Regions from separate parts of the Paenibacillus sp. KACC 21273 genome, predicted to be linked through region 2. Evidence: riboswitches for the same ligand, from Rfam matches in the RefSeq annotation. Region 2 holds a riboswitch; the other holds the start of a gene.

Region 1 (7,600 bases), 1.9 Mb from region 2:
TTTTCTTTACTTGCTGTTGAAAAAGTAATACTTATCGAAAATAACTATATAATTACCAGTAAAAAGATACGCAAAAAGCCAAAATGATTGTCGGATCAATTCCCAATCATTTTGGCTTTTTTTGGACTATATCATCTTATCTAAGATTCTATTCAGATTACTTGTGTACTGGATAGCTCAGGTTAATCTAGTGGTGTATTTTTGGAAGAGTCCGATGGTGTAGAGATAGTCTGATCAGAAGTAGAACGTTCTTCTGCACCTGATACCTGATCAGATACAATATCTTCTGCTATTTCTGTTAGCTCTTCACCCAATTCTTCTAACGCTTCTATATCTTCACTATGAACCTGTTCTTCCAAACGTTCGAACAATAGCTGTGTTTCCCCTTCGAGATCTTCTGCATTTTCAAAAGCAGATGCATCAGGAAGTTCACGAATATTGCCAAGTCCGAAATAATCTAAAAATGATTTGGTCGTACCGTATAAAATAGGGCGTCCTATTGCTTCTGCTCGTCCTGTTTCTTGAATCAAATCTTTATTGACTAATGTGTAAATTGCACGCTCGGATTTGACACCACGAATCTCTTCAATCTCAATTCGTGTAATCGGCTGGCGATACGCTACAATCGATAATGTTTCAAGCGCGGCTTGAGATAAAGAAGAACGGGAAGGTGAGTATGCCAATCGTTCATAATATTCAGCATGTGCACGTATCGTAGATAACTGATAGCCACCTGCGATATTAACCACCTGAATCCCCCGTCTTGCTTTTTTCAGATCAGCTTGCAGTTCTTCGATAGCGATCTGTACCGTTTGTACCGGTTGATCGGTTACTTCTGAAATCTGCTTCGCATTCAATCCTTCTTCTCCAGCCAGAAATAACATACCTTCAATAATCGACTTCAATTTCTGGGACTTCATTGTTACTTATTTCACCTCTCCACTCCATCACTATATCGTCAAAAAGCCGGCTTTGGTAGCAGGAAATTTGCTTCATTTTCATTAATTCCAGCACAGCCAAAAAAGTCACCACGATCTCATGACGATACATTTCCTGGTGTAGCAGTTTGGAAAACAACAAGCTTTCTCCTTTTCCTAACCCTTGAAACCGGGTAGACACTTCACGTATCCGATCCTTCACCGAAATCTCATCACGCTGAATCCGGGTCACCTGTGTACGGCGTACGACTTTACGAAGAGCTTTGCGAAAAGCCTCCATCAAATCTATCGTATGCAGACCTTCCACTGGATTCACATCGTCTTTCGGCATAAAAGGGGTCAAGTCTTCCGGTTCTTTTGTAAAAATCAGGCTACGCTCGGTTTCCATTTCTCGCAAATGCACAGCAATTCCTTTGTACTTGCGGTATTCCACCAGCTTGCGTACTAACTCTGCACGCGGGTCCAGATCGTCTTCCTCATAATAATCAAAATCATCCATCTCCATCACAGGCGGACGTGGCAATAGCAATTTGCTTTTGATCGACAATAATGTCGCTGCCATCACTAGAAATTCACTGGTCACTTCAAGTTCCAATTCTTTCATGCTATGAAGATATTCCAGATATTGATCTGTAATTTTGCTGATCGGAATATCCTGGATATTAATTTCAGATTCATCAATTAAATGAAGCAACAAATCGAGCGGCCCTTCAAACGTTTCCAGTTTGTACAGTACAGTCGTCACTGGACCACTCCTCTTAATCAATAGATTCTCATCTCTTATTGTATCTTAATCGCGCACTTTTCACAGTATATATTCAGCAAAAAAAGGGCAATCCCTGTTTCTGCCCTTTTTTTCGCTTATTATTTTATTATCATACGATAAATATTGTAGATATAATATATACATTTGCAGTAAACACGATATCAATAACATCAAAACAATCTTTTATTGTAGAAGATGAATGATTACCAAATGAACTAAAACATATACCATATCAAACTACATTCAAGCGTACATGCTTATTACTCAAAGATTGATCTATTATTTCATCATTTTAGTTAAATTCGCCATTTCGATCGCTGCGTTAGCTGAATCCCAACCTTTATTACCTGCTTTGGTTCCTGCGCGTTCAATCGCTTGTTCAATACTTTCAGTCGTTACAATACCGAAAATAACAGGTACGCCTGTTTTCAAATTAATCGCAGATACACCTTTAGCTACTTCATTACATACATAATCATAATGAGTTGTAGATCCGCGAATCACTGTACCTAATGTGATCACTGCATCATACTTTCCGCTTTCAGCCATTTTTTGCGCAACTAAAGGAATCTCAAAAGCACCTGGAACCCATGCCACATCAATATCATTTTCAGCAGTACCATGACGCTTGAGCGCATCAAGTGCTCCACCTAACAATTTGGTGGTAATAAACTCATTAAAACGTCCAACAACGATACCAAATTTAAGATCCTGTGCGATTAAATGTCCTTCAAAAATATTAGCCATAGTGTTCATCCTCTTTTCGGTAGATTAGTTTGAGTGGGTATTCACGGTTGGAGATGTCTTCTCCAAATAAGCTATTAAAGCTTGAATGCTGATCAATTGAAGATGGTGTTGCTTAGCGATTGCTTCGAGCTCGGGCAAACGCGCCATCGTACCGTCTGTATTCATAATTTCACAGATCACACCAGCAGGTGGAGCATCACATAAGCGTGCCAAATCAATCGCCGCTTCTGTATGCCCGGGACGTTGCCGTACACCGCCTTCACTTGCAATCAATGGAAACATATGACCCGGACGGCGAAAATGGGCTGGAGTGGCTTCTGGATCAGTCAGACCTATCACTGTCATAGATCGCTCTTGTGCAGAGATACCTGTAGAAGTGCTAATATGATCGACGGATACCGTAAAAGCTGTGCCATGATAATCAGTATTTTGCGCTACCATCGGAATCAGTTCTAACTCGGCAGCACGTTCACTTGTGATCGGAGCACATACCAAGCCTCGACCTTCTGTCACCATAAAGTTGATCACTTCAGGGGTAGCACGATCTGCCAAAGCGATAAAGTCGCCTTCATTTTCCCGATCTTCATCATCGACTACGATAATCACTTTGCCCTGTTTAAGATCAGCTACTGCTGCTTCTATCGCATCTAAGTTTGTAGATTTGTGATTCATCGATATAACCTCCCTCTTGAACCTTGTCGCGCTTTTACTACCAAGCGCTTATTGTAAGATATTTTGCTTTGCAAAAATCATTTTTTATTGAATCTTGTCGCGCTTATAGTACCAAGCGCTTATTGTAAGATATTTTGCTTTGCAAAAATCATTTTTTATTGAATCTTGTCGCGCTTATGGTGCCAAGCGCTTACATATATCCATTTTCTTGCAAAAATTGGCTTGTGATTGATGGCTTTTTCTGACTGGTGGCATCATTTGCTGTATTCGATTGGTATTGTAGTAAATGTTCTACATACTTACCAAGCACATCGCATTCAATATTGACCATATCACCTGCTTTTCGATAAGCAAGTACGGTTTCTTTGAGTGTATGTGGAATGATAGAGATTGTGAATGAAGTCGTTGTTACCGATACAACCGTCAAGCTGATGCCATCGACAGTGATAGATCCTTTCGGAATAATATAACGAAATAGATCATGATCGGTCGGAGCAATCTGGAAAATAACAGCATTCTGGTTGCTTTGTATCTGTTCAATATGTGCTGTGCCATCCACATGACCTTGTACGATATGCCCTCCGAAGCGTCCATTCGCTATCATTGCTCGCTCTAGATTAATAGGGCTACCTGTTTTTAACTGTTTAAGGCTAGAAGAACGATACGTTTCTGGCATGACATCTACAGTAAATAGAGAATCTGCTATCGTGGTAACCGTTAAGCATACCCCGTTGCATGAGACACTATCTCCAATCTGAAGTCCGTCCATAATACGTGATGCTTGAATACCAAGTACCATCGTTTCACCGCGCCGTCCATTTTGTCGGAGTGTACCTATTTCTTCGATCAGTCCGGTAAACATAGACATCCTCCTTTCTACCAAGATGGTCTGCTATTTGAATATTAGAGATGATGATAACGTGGTAATCCACTGATATAAATATTGTCATCTAACGTCTCTATTTCGATCTCATCTAGTGTTACAGCTTGATTCATTTTTTCAAATCCATCAAAAGCGAATGTTGATAACGTACCCCCAATAATCTTAGGAGCAAAAAATAAAGTGACTCGATCGATCAGTCCTGCTTCAAGCATCGAACCATTTAATGTGCCGCCACCTTCTAACAAAATCGAAGAGATCTCAAGTTCGCCAAGCTTTTTCATTGCAAAAGGAAGATCTACATACGGCCCGCTACCACAGATGATAACGGTGATGCCACGTTCTTGCAGTTCATGGATACGATCCCGATCCGCTTGATAAGTAGTGACAATAATCGTAGGCGCTACGTCTGTATTTAATAACTTGGCGGTATCTGGAATACGTAGTTGTGAGTCAATCACAATACGAGTAGGCTGAACGCCAGTCACTTCTGTACGTGTAGTCAGCTCAGGATCATCGGCTAATACTGTGCCGATTCCCACCATAATACCTTGATGACGATGACGCATCGTATGAACGATCGCACGAGCATCGCTATTAGAGATCCATTTGCTATCACCGGTACGAGACGCTAGACGACCATCTAACGTACTGGCTGTTTTGAGCGTCACAAAAGGGAGCCCTGTTGTAATATATTTGTTAAACGTTTCGTTAAGTCGTGCCGAGCGCTTCGCCAATACACCGGTCACCACTTCGATTCCATGATTACGCAGTCGTTCGATCCCAGAACCTGCTACCTGTGGATTCGGGTCTACAGCAGCAACAACGACTCGTTTTACTTTTTCTTTGATCAGACGATCACTACAAGGTGGCGTTTTGCCATAATGACTGCATGGTTCTAACGTCACATACGCTGTAGCGCCTTCTGCTTGATCTCCTGCCATATTAAGTGCATGTACTTCAGCATGTCCGGTTCCTCGCTGTAAATGTGCACCCATTCCTACGATTCTGCCGTCTTTCACAACCACACAACCGACCACAGGATTAATATCTGTCTGCCCTTGAGCTTTTTCTGCCAAGTCCAGTGCTAGGGTCATGTAAAATTCATCATTGATTACGTTCATTATTCAGGGCTCCTTTGACACCATAAAAAATTCATAACTGCATCCTTTGTGCTTAATCAAAGTGCTGTTACGAGTTTGATCGTAGTATCATCATATTTAGTTACTATTCATAATTTAATAACTAAATTATAAATTGTATACCGATACAATGACAAGCAAAAAGCCCTGTAAACCGGAAGAGTATCCGAATGTTTACAGGGCTTAACATAATAATGTATAGGAGTAAGAATCTAATGTACCTCTTATAGAGTGCGCATATGTCTGTATATCTACAGCGCAAAGACTGTATACCTACTGCTGGTTTCAGTTTAATCCACTGATCCAATTTTTACATATGTGCTACGTATAGAACCTATTTAGATGCCAAAGAAACCTAATGATGCTCAGGTATCTTGCTTCATCAAAATAGTAAACTATACACTCAAATAAGTGCACCTTAATTCAGAAATCGCTGTGCAAGCGACCTCTGTATCCCTCTCCCATCCAGACTATACTGTCGGCTCCGGATTCTCACCAGATCCACCGTCTATGGTTATTACACACATAGCCGGGTCACGGACTTAGAGATCACATATTATCTTGATCTCAACACCGCCGGTGGGGAATTTCGCCCCGCCCCGAAGGATAAATTATGAAGTTATTATCACTATTTCACTGTGATGCTGAAATCATATCATCCACACACGCAAAAATCAAGAAACCTAACTTTTTCTATAGGCTACATGCTGTGATATCATCATTATTTATTTTATCTACAAGTGCTTTCATGACTCTGCTACCTCTATTGTTGTATAATAAATTCGCGTTTTATTTTTTAAAATGATAGATTGTTTTCCGTCTAATATCCTTACCATTATACTAATCGAAAGGTGATTATTATGTTTTTAATCAACAAAAGACTAATCCGCAAATTGACTACACCTTATCAAGAAATGAATATGCAGATCTGTTATGCTACACCTCAACACTTTTCAGCACATTCCAGTAAAGCTGTATTGCTACTTAATGATAAGAAACTTATCGTTTTATTTCTTAACTTCTTCTCTTCCAAAGTGATCCATACCGTTGAATTACCGATTGCTGATCTACAAGAGCATCATTATAATCAAGGAATTTCGCTGGCTTCAACATGGTCATTTCAAAGCAACGGACAATCGTGGCGCTTTCAGATTCTCAAAAAGATTATCCCACTCGGTAAGATGCAACAACAGTTTTTAGATTTTTTACATGATCATATAATCTATACATAAATAGAACGCAAAACAACCCTAATAACCCTCTTCTACAGTTGTAAAAGAAAGGCTATTAGGGTTGTGAAATATCTGTATCTGTCTATTTAGTGGATATCTCCTAAACGTTTATGCTTGATAAGCAATCTGTCCATTCACCACTGTCATACGAACAGCCGTCTGCAACAGAGATTCGGAATCGGTAGTAATATCTCGATCAATTACTGTAAAATCAGCCGCTTTGCCAACGTGAATACTACCACGTTCTTGTTCTTCGCCTGCTGCTTGTGCACTGCCTACTGTAAACAAATGAATAGCTTCAGCAATACTAAGTCGCTCCTGTGGTAAATATCCTTCGGCTGGCTCTGTAACATAAGGTCTGCGACGGGTAACTGCGGCATGGATACCGAGCATTGGATCAAGCGGTTCAATAGGTGCATCGCTTCCACCTGCACAGATCACACCTGCATCTATTAACTTTTTCCAGGCGTACAAATAATCGGTACGTTCTGCACCTACACGCTCCATCACCCAGGGGAAATCACTGGCAACAAATCGAGGTTGGATATCTGCAATAAGTGGTAAGTGCGTCATTCGCTCAAGCAATTGTTGATCCAATACCTGCGCATGGATAAATCGATCGGGCAAGTGTGAAATGCCTTGCAACGGATGAGCTTCCATCGTCAATAATGTAAGATCCGCCGCACCATCACCAATGGCATGTACAGCAATCGGATAGCCTAGCGAACGGGCATAGGATGTAATTTCATTTAACTGTGCTGTCGTATGAATCGCCATTCCGCGTGTATGAGGTGCATCACTATACGGTTGTTGTAATAGCGCTGTACGCCCTCCAATCGCTCCGTCAGAGAACAATTTGGCTGCACCAATACGTAACCATTCATCTCCATCGCCTGCCCGTAATCCCAATGCTTGGGCTTCTTGTAAATGAGTATAAAAAATCAATTGATGGGTGCGGAATTGTAATCCTTCTGCATGCAATTCACGATAAATCTGTAACATAGTCTCTATACTTCCCAAAAACCGTAAATCTTCGGTATGGGATGCGGTCAATCCTAATCGAAGTGCATCCTGACAAGCGCGCCGAATCGCTTCTTTTTTGGTAGTATAATCTGGTTCTGGCTGTACTGCGGTAAAAGCCGCTGAAGCTTCTTCATAAATCCATCCGTTCAACTCTCCAGCTTCATCCCTTCCAAACGAACCCGCTTCAGGATCAGGTGAAG
Region 2 (7,600 bases):
TCCATACTGCTGTAGCGTAGGATCGTCGACAGGAAAAGAAGGGCTTTTATAAATCAATTGCTTATGCTGATCGATCATTGCAAATAACGATGTAGGCGAACCTGCCAGATGTGTAATCCGATCGGTCAATGCCTCGGCAGGCACATCAATCACCAGCACGCCTAACTCTTTGCCGTTATCCAGACTACGAATTTTACGAGCAATCGAAAACACTTGATACACCGTTCCGTTATCCGACAATACTGCGTGAGGAGCGATAAAATACCCTTTGCCTGACAATTCAGTATCTAACGCTAATAATCGTTCTCGATCACCTGATTCTGCAAATCTGCCCGGACTATCCGGTAATTCTACATATGAAGAATGCGTATGATTCGTAAATAAAGCGACTCCTGCAATATCGACACGTCCATTCACCCGAATACGCCGTACAAAGCTTTCTAACAATAAGCGATCTTCATATCGATCAATCACTTGATCTTGTGTATCCTGTTCTAGATAATCCATAATTTCTGGCGACTGATAAGGCAATACAGATAATAAGACTAATTCATTCATATACGCATCCAAATTCGATGTGAATTCGCGCACTACATCTGCCTGATATTGACCTGCATTGGTTTGAATCGAATCCGAGTACCCTATACTAGAAATCCATGAAGAAATAATCAATGGAATCGAAATTAATGTAATATTCATAATAATCAGCCGGGTAACTAATCGCATATTTTTCCAGCGACGAATCCAATTTTTGATAGATATCTGCATGACTTACTCCTTCAAAATCTGGTTAATCAAAGGCTCTAAATGATCAAGCATCTGATCTACACTTTGCTTACCGTACCAGATTTTCTCCAATTCATTAATCAGTGCATCGCTGATCATAATTTGCTTCGGATTGCTGGGGAAATATTCAACATGATTGGCTTCATCTACATACTCTTTTCGCAAAGGTAGTGAAAGATAAGCTTGTGATAATGCTTCCGATTGTACCGCAGGTACATGCCCTGCTTCTCCCCATACTGCTCCATGCTTGGCTAACCAGTGTGCAAATTTGACAGCCGCCAGTACTTTTTCTGGATCTTGTTCATGATGGGTTGGAAAAGCAAGCGTATGTGCATCTCCCCATGATCCTGCATGGTCATAAATTTGCGGAAATGGCATTACACCAAAATCCAAATCAGGTACTTTTTCAAAAGAGCCGATAGACCATACACCTAGAAAAAGCATTGCTGCTTTCCCTTGAGCAAATTCATTCGAAGCATCATTAATATTAGGCGGAATTAACTGTTGCTCATACAGGGAAGTGACTAATTCTAAAGAGCGCTTAGCAGCTGGCATATCAACAGCCGCACGTTGTCCGTCAGCTGTATACAATTGTCCTCCCCCTTCGATCTGTGCATACAATGACCACCACAACCATAACGAATCGATCCGTACGTTCGGTACAGCAAGTGGTGCTACATCCTGTGGAATATGCTTTTGTAATGTCTGCAAAAAGTCTACAAACCCTTTTTCTCCTGACTGTATCTGCACCTGTCCATCACGATACAATCCTGCTTTGGCTAACCACTTTTTGTTATAATACAATACGCTAAAATGTGTATCTAAAGGAATCGCATAATGATTGGTCTGCATCATCGTTCTTGCCAGAATAGACGGATTGAAGTCTTGCCAGTTCACACCTGCTTGAGAAGCAACAGTATTTATATTTTGGATAAAATCGGCGGGTATATATTGAGCGAACATCGACGCATGTATGATCGCTACATCCGGCGCTTCTTCAGTAACGATAGCTGTCGATAATTTGGTATAGTAATCATCTGATTTATTATTTTTCATCGTGACGACAATATGATCGGTATTTTCTTGGTTGTACCGTTGTACCAGTTCATTCATAAAAGAAATATCCCCACCGCTAAAAGGCGTCCAAAATGATATCTGAATAGGATCTGTAGTCGATAGATTAGCTACTGACTGTGGATGAGAACGATCACCTATAAACGATGATATTCCGCTTCGATATAGACTGTAACCGAGTATGCCAATGATGACTATTATCACCACAAGCAACCCATATAATTTTAACCTTGTCATAGGCAACCAATATTGCTTGATCCATCTCACCATATAACCTAACCTCACTTTGCAGATGTACTCGATATAAAGCAAAACAAAGCATATGAATTACGCCTAATGTACCTGTTTGATCTCAAAGTGTAAACGGTTAAACTCTTCATTCAGACCTTCACGTTCATATCTCCAATAGAATGTCTATCCATCCAAAATATCGTCCTGTTCCCCGACATTATTCTGCGTTACAGTTCGTATTGTAAGCGTTATCTATTTACTATACTGAAAGGGGCTGAATCAATGAAACGTCATCGCTTGATCATTAAAGGAGGAGTTTTATTTTTGCTATTCACTTTACTTATGAGCACCAGTATTAGTATCGCTTCTGCGGCATCTGTCCAAAAACAGTTTTATAATGTCATTATGCAGGATGGTGCAGATCCATGGATGTATAAACATACTGATGGATTCTATTATTTCACAAAAACGACAGGTAACAATGTCACGATCTGGAAATCTTCCACATTAACCGGTATTGATGCTGCTGAAAAGCGTGAAATTACAACAGGTGGGCAAAATGTATGGGCTCCTGAAATTCATTTTCTAAATGGAGCATGGTACATTTACTATGCCAAAGACGACGGTGATAATGCGAATCATCGTATGTATGTGATGCAGAATACTAGCAGTAACCCGATGCAAGGCACTTGGGTAGATAAAGGTCAGATCACAGATACTACCAATCGCTGGGCAATCGATGGGACTCCATTATCGGTGAACGGGCAGTTGTATTTTATCTGGTCAGGCTGGGAAGGTTCAGAAAATGTACGACAAAACCTATATATCGCTCATATGAGTAACCCATGGACAATCGATTCAGCACGTGTTGAGATTGCCCGCCCTACGTATGCATGGGAGACCAATCACCAACCGAATGTCAACGAAGGCCCTCAAGTGGTGATCAAAAATAACAAAATCAATCTAATTTATTCAGCTAGTGGAAGCTGGACAAATGATTATGCGCTAGGTCTAATTACAGCACAGACCAATAGCAATTTGTTAAGCCCTTCGGCATGGAGCAAACGCGCTCAACCTGTATTTGCTTCTGCTAATGGCGTATATGGACCCGGTCATGCTTCATTTACTACTTCTCCTGATGGGAAAGAAGATTGGATCGTTTATCATTCTGCCAAATTTAATAATGCAGGGTGGAATCGGGAAATTCGTACACAGAAATTTAGCTGGAATACAGACAATACGCCTCAATTCGGTCAACCTCTTAATCCTAATGTGCAGATCTCTATTCCATCCGGTGAACCGGATCGTACCCGTTATGAAGGGGAACAAGGAACATTCGGTGGAGCGGCTTATGCTTCTTCAAGCCCTAATGGTTCAGGACTATCCAAAGCAGGTCATATTGATACAGACGGTAGTTATGTACAATATACGGTAAATATCCCGACTACAGGAACGTATATGCTAGCTGCACGTACAGGTAATGGCACAGATGGACTGGATTGGTCTACTCTTCGACTATCGGTCGATAGCGGCAATCCAACAGACTTTTTTATTACCAATAAAGGTTGGGAAAATTGGGGATTATCGACGCAACGTCTATCGTTGACAGCAGGTAATCATACGATTCGTTTTAGCAAAGGAAATGGTTACGGAGAGTTAGATTTTTTCGATCTTGTACCTATCAAATAAAAACAATATACTTTTCGATTTAGATTAAAAGCTACTTCATATTCGATATATCATTACATCGATATCTTGTCCAAACTAAAAATCCTGTCTACTCAAGCGATATTCCGCTAGATAGACAGGATTTTTTTATATAAAAGTTAGTATTTATAGATTATAGAATCTATGATTTCTTGATAACAAAGAAATGGTTATGCAGAAGGTACGGCTGTTTTGGCATCAGATGGTTGCTGACGTCTAGAAATAAAGAACAATGCTACCCAGATCAACAAAAATCCGACCAATTGAGCCCATGTTAATAATTGTCCAAATACGATCCAGTTAATAACTACACCGACTAATGGGAAGCTTAGTTCTGCTAGTGTAGCTACAGAAGCTTTGGTTGTAGACAAACCTTTGTAGTACATTAATAGACTTAGCAAGCCTGGCAACAATGCTTGACCTAGCAAATTCAGAGATACGGCTGCAATTCCACCAGAATCAGCAGATAAGCTCCAAGCTGCACCTTCATGCCATGTTAATACAAGCAACAACGGTAAAGCCATAATAAAGCGTAATGATGTTACGGTCTCATATTTCATCTGACCTACCATTAAACGTCCCATTACTGTAGATCCACCCCATAATGTTGCTGCACCTAGAGCAAATAGACTACCAACTTGTACAAATTCACTCATATGTCCGATAGGAATAGCGAATCCAAATGTTAAAATATACGTTCCTACTAATGCCAAAGCAAATAACCAACCAAATCCACGCGGTAACACTTCTTTTAAAATAATTCGAGCTAATACAATCGCAAAGATCGGTTGTAATTTCTGTAATAACAAGACAGCATTGAGATTACCATGAGCCAGTCCCATCGTGAATAGAATCGTAGCAATCGCCGATCCACCCCAGGATAAGAACAACAATGCTCCGATATGACGCATTTTCAATCCTTTTAATTCAGCACGGTTGACCCATAATACAGGAGCCGCCGCTAGAAAAACAATCAAATGCTCCAACAATACCAATTGAGTTGAAGTCATTGTTTTGAGTAAAATAATTCGAAACAGTGGATCAACGCCCCATAACGCTGCTCCTACAAAAACGAGCCAAAATCCACTTTTAATATGACGCTGTCTAGCTGATGATGCTGTTTTGATGTTATAACTTGCATTTTCCATGATTCAAACTCCCTACGTGATTAGAATTTGAATATGAGATCTCATACGGAAAGCCCCCGTTATCAACGTACAATAAACGGGGGCTTGATCAAATAAACGTGCAACTGTATTTTACAATACACTGGCAAGCTTATTGGTTGATCTTCTCCCATCCGGACTGTACCGTCGGCTCTGGATTCTCACCAGATCAGTCATTTTTCAAAAAAGAAAAATGAGTCGCGGGCTACCCTCTCTTTCAGTTATAAAAGAAACGTTCACCGCCGGTCGGGAATTGCACCCTACCCCGAAGATCTCTATTCGATTTTGGTTTGTTAGTATAAAGAAGCCACTCTCATGTTTAACCATGAAAATAAGATTTGAAAACTTTCTTGTATCAAACATTCAATATATCTCATTATAAAGATACTTTTAGTAACTTGCAATAGTTTCGTACAAATAAATAGTTTGCAATATATTTAAATCCTTAATTCCGATCAATTAACTATACTATACAATAAATAGAATGAATGTCTAGTAGCTATCAAATGTTTCTATAGATACATTGATTTTGTAAATGAGAGTAGTCTACAACCCTAGTTATTTATATTACTCTATTGTCACATATCTGTAACAGTTGTATAATCATAGAGGATTTACATCTTTACACAATAAGTAGTACATAACTGAGAGGGGTAGAAAAATTTGGATTACAATTCGCAAAACAATGGTTACCCGCCTGCGCAACCGGATCAACGCACAGGAGTATTAACATTCAAAGATTGGATGCTTACGATTTTATTAATAATTATTCCGTTCGTAAATATCGTAATGTTATTTGTATGGGCATTCGGTGCAAATACCAATGTATCTAAAGCTAACTTTGCTAAAGCTTACTTGATCTGGTTGGCTATCGGTATTGTTGTATCTATTATTTTCTCTATTTTATTTGGTTCTTTAATGGCTGCAACAATGAGCAATATGGACCGTAGCGGATATTAATAGCAAAACAAAAAGAAGCACCTCGCAGGGTGCTTCTTTTTTGTCTACTTTTAAGTAGATGCTTTTAATAACGATCTAAAACTAACTGTGTTTTCAACGAATCTTGAGGCACTAACCAACCTTCTTGATTCAAATAGTTCATCAATTGCTGACGATCAGTTGCAGCGGTGTTGTAATCATCGGTTTTGAACGAAATCTCAATCACAGGCTCAGTACCTGTACCGGAAGCATTACGAATCGGCCAAATTTCTACGTCTACATCGATTCCGTTCCAGCTACCTTCATATTTACTCGCCATCACCGGGCCATACGAGCGCGATGCTTTTAACTGCTTTTCACCCCAGCTTGATCCATCTTTCCACTTTTTCAATTTACCTGGCAGATTATCGATAAGCAAAGATAATGCTTTACTATCCGCAGGCAATGTTGCTCCTGATGTTGTTGCTTTTGATTTTTTATCGTTAGACAGGCTTAATGTCTGCTTGCTGTATCCCCAATCGACTTCTGCTTCATAGTTCGTATCGGAAGCATCAAATCCTTGTTGATTAGCCAGTGTTAATGCTGCATCAATATTTCCATTTGCAATACTGTAACGTTTTTTATACGTCATTTCAAAATTGTCTTTATCTTCTTTTTTGCGGAAACGTACATTCCAGCCTTCGCTGTCCAATTGCTTATCACTTGTATCGAAATACTCTACAGCAATTTTTTGCGCTTTGGCAGGTAGATCAAACGCATCTTGTACCTCAGATTGAATCGTCAGGTCGCTGTTCAAAATATCATCGTCCAGCATAAATTTAACCTCATACGTTGGTGTGAGATTGGCGGCTTTGGCATCAACAACAGATGTAGATTGTGGAATATACAACCCTGCGAACAATACACTGCTTAACAACACCAATGGAGCTTTTTTACCTAATTTCAATCCTAAATTCATTTGCAAATTCTCCCCTATCTGTGGAATATCATTTGACTACTATTCCAATGTAACAGTGAAAAATGATAGCGGAATCAACATATCTAATTGATTTCGTAAAACATATCTATAGTTTCTATATGCTATTCATCACTTTTTCGATGCTTTTTGGGTTTTTGATACAAAAAATAAACGATGCTGACAGTTAATAACACAATACTACTTATAGCAATTATCCCATGATATGAAGGCAGAGATTGATCTGTTACAGATTGCTGGGCAGGCAATGCTAATTCTTTATTCTGTAAAAACTTGTAATCTACTGAAGTAAGCTCGCTCACTTTTTTAGAAGTTCCGCAAAGTGGATTTGCCCATTCACCATCTTTTTGATTTAGAAAAAAGATATATTGATTTCCAACTTCGCTTGGACCGTTCAAAGCTCCCCATGTACTATTTTCTTGTATTATTAATTGCCGTTGCTGAATATTTTTATAACTTTTTAGAATAGTTAATACCACTTGGTGATTTTCACTATTTTGTCTATTTAACTGCTGGATTTCTTTTACTTGAGCAATCACTACCCCATCATATTTAGCATAAGCATCTTCTACAGTTAAAATATAAGCACAAGAAAGAGCAGATACAGAGGAAGTACCTCCCCATCCTATTAACGTTATACTGAACATCAATATGATACTCCATCTTAGTATAGTATTCATCTACACCATGCTCCCTTTTCAGATCGTTTATGTTTGATATT

The links. Region 2 has a riboswitch for FMN ahead of PQ460_RS16800 (DMT family transporter). Riboswitches for the same ligand answer to the same signal wherever they lie in the genome.
Region 1: linked by a shared signal. The riboswitch ahead of ribD (bifunctional diaminohydroxyphosphoribosylaminopyrimidine deaminase/5-amino-6-(5-phosphoribosylamino)uracil reductase RibD) and the one ahead of PQ460_RS16800 (DMT family transporter) in region 2 are both predicted to bind FMN.

The regions. Positions count from the first base shown of each region.
Region 1 is NZ_CP117876.1:1,948,587-1,956,186, reverse strand. It holds gene PQ460_RS08895 (FecCD family ABC transporter permease) at 1-28, shown strand, start outside; gene scpB (SMC-Scp complex subunit ScpB) at 183-920, opposite strand; gene PQ460_RS08885 (segregation and condensation protein A) at 889-1,683, opposite strand; gene ribH (6,7-dimethyl-8-ribityllumazine synthase) at 1,984-2,451, opposite strand; gene ribB (3,4-dihydroxy-2-butanone-4-phosphate synthase) at 2,476-3,123, opposite strand; gene ribE (riboflavin synthase) at 3,314-3,985, opposite strand; gene ribD (bifunctional diaminohydroxyphosphoribosylaminopyrimidine deaminase/5-amino-6-(5-phosphoribosylamino)uracil reductase RibD) at 4,027-5,127, opposite strand; FMN riboswitch at 5,595-5,756, opposite strand; gene PQ460_RS08860 (hypothetical protein) at 6,006-6,377, shown strand; gene PQ460_RS08855 (amidohydrolase) at 6,486-7,600, opposite strand, start outside.
Region 2 is NZ_CP117876.1:3,828,147-3,835,746, forward strand. It holds gene PQ460_RS16785 (cache domain-containing sensor histidine kinase) at 1-768, opposite strand, end outside; gene PQ460_RS16790 (extracellular solute-binding protein) at 772-2,097, opposite strand; gene PQ460_RS16795 (family 43 glycosylhydrolase) at 2,434-3,780, shown strand; gene PQ460_RS16800 (DMT family transporter) at 3,969-4,946, opposite strand; FMN riboswitch at 5,083-5,241, opposite strand; gene PQ460_RS16805 (hypothetical protein) at 5,628-5,924, shown strand; gene PQ460_RS16810 (hypothetical protein) at 5,989-6,861, opposite strand; gene PQ460_RS16815 (hypothetical protein) at 6,984-7,559, opposite strand.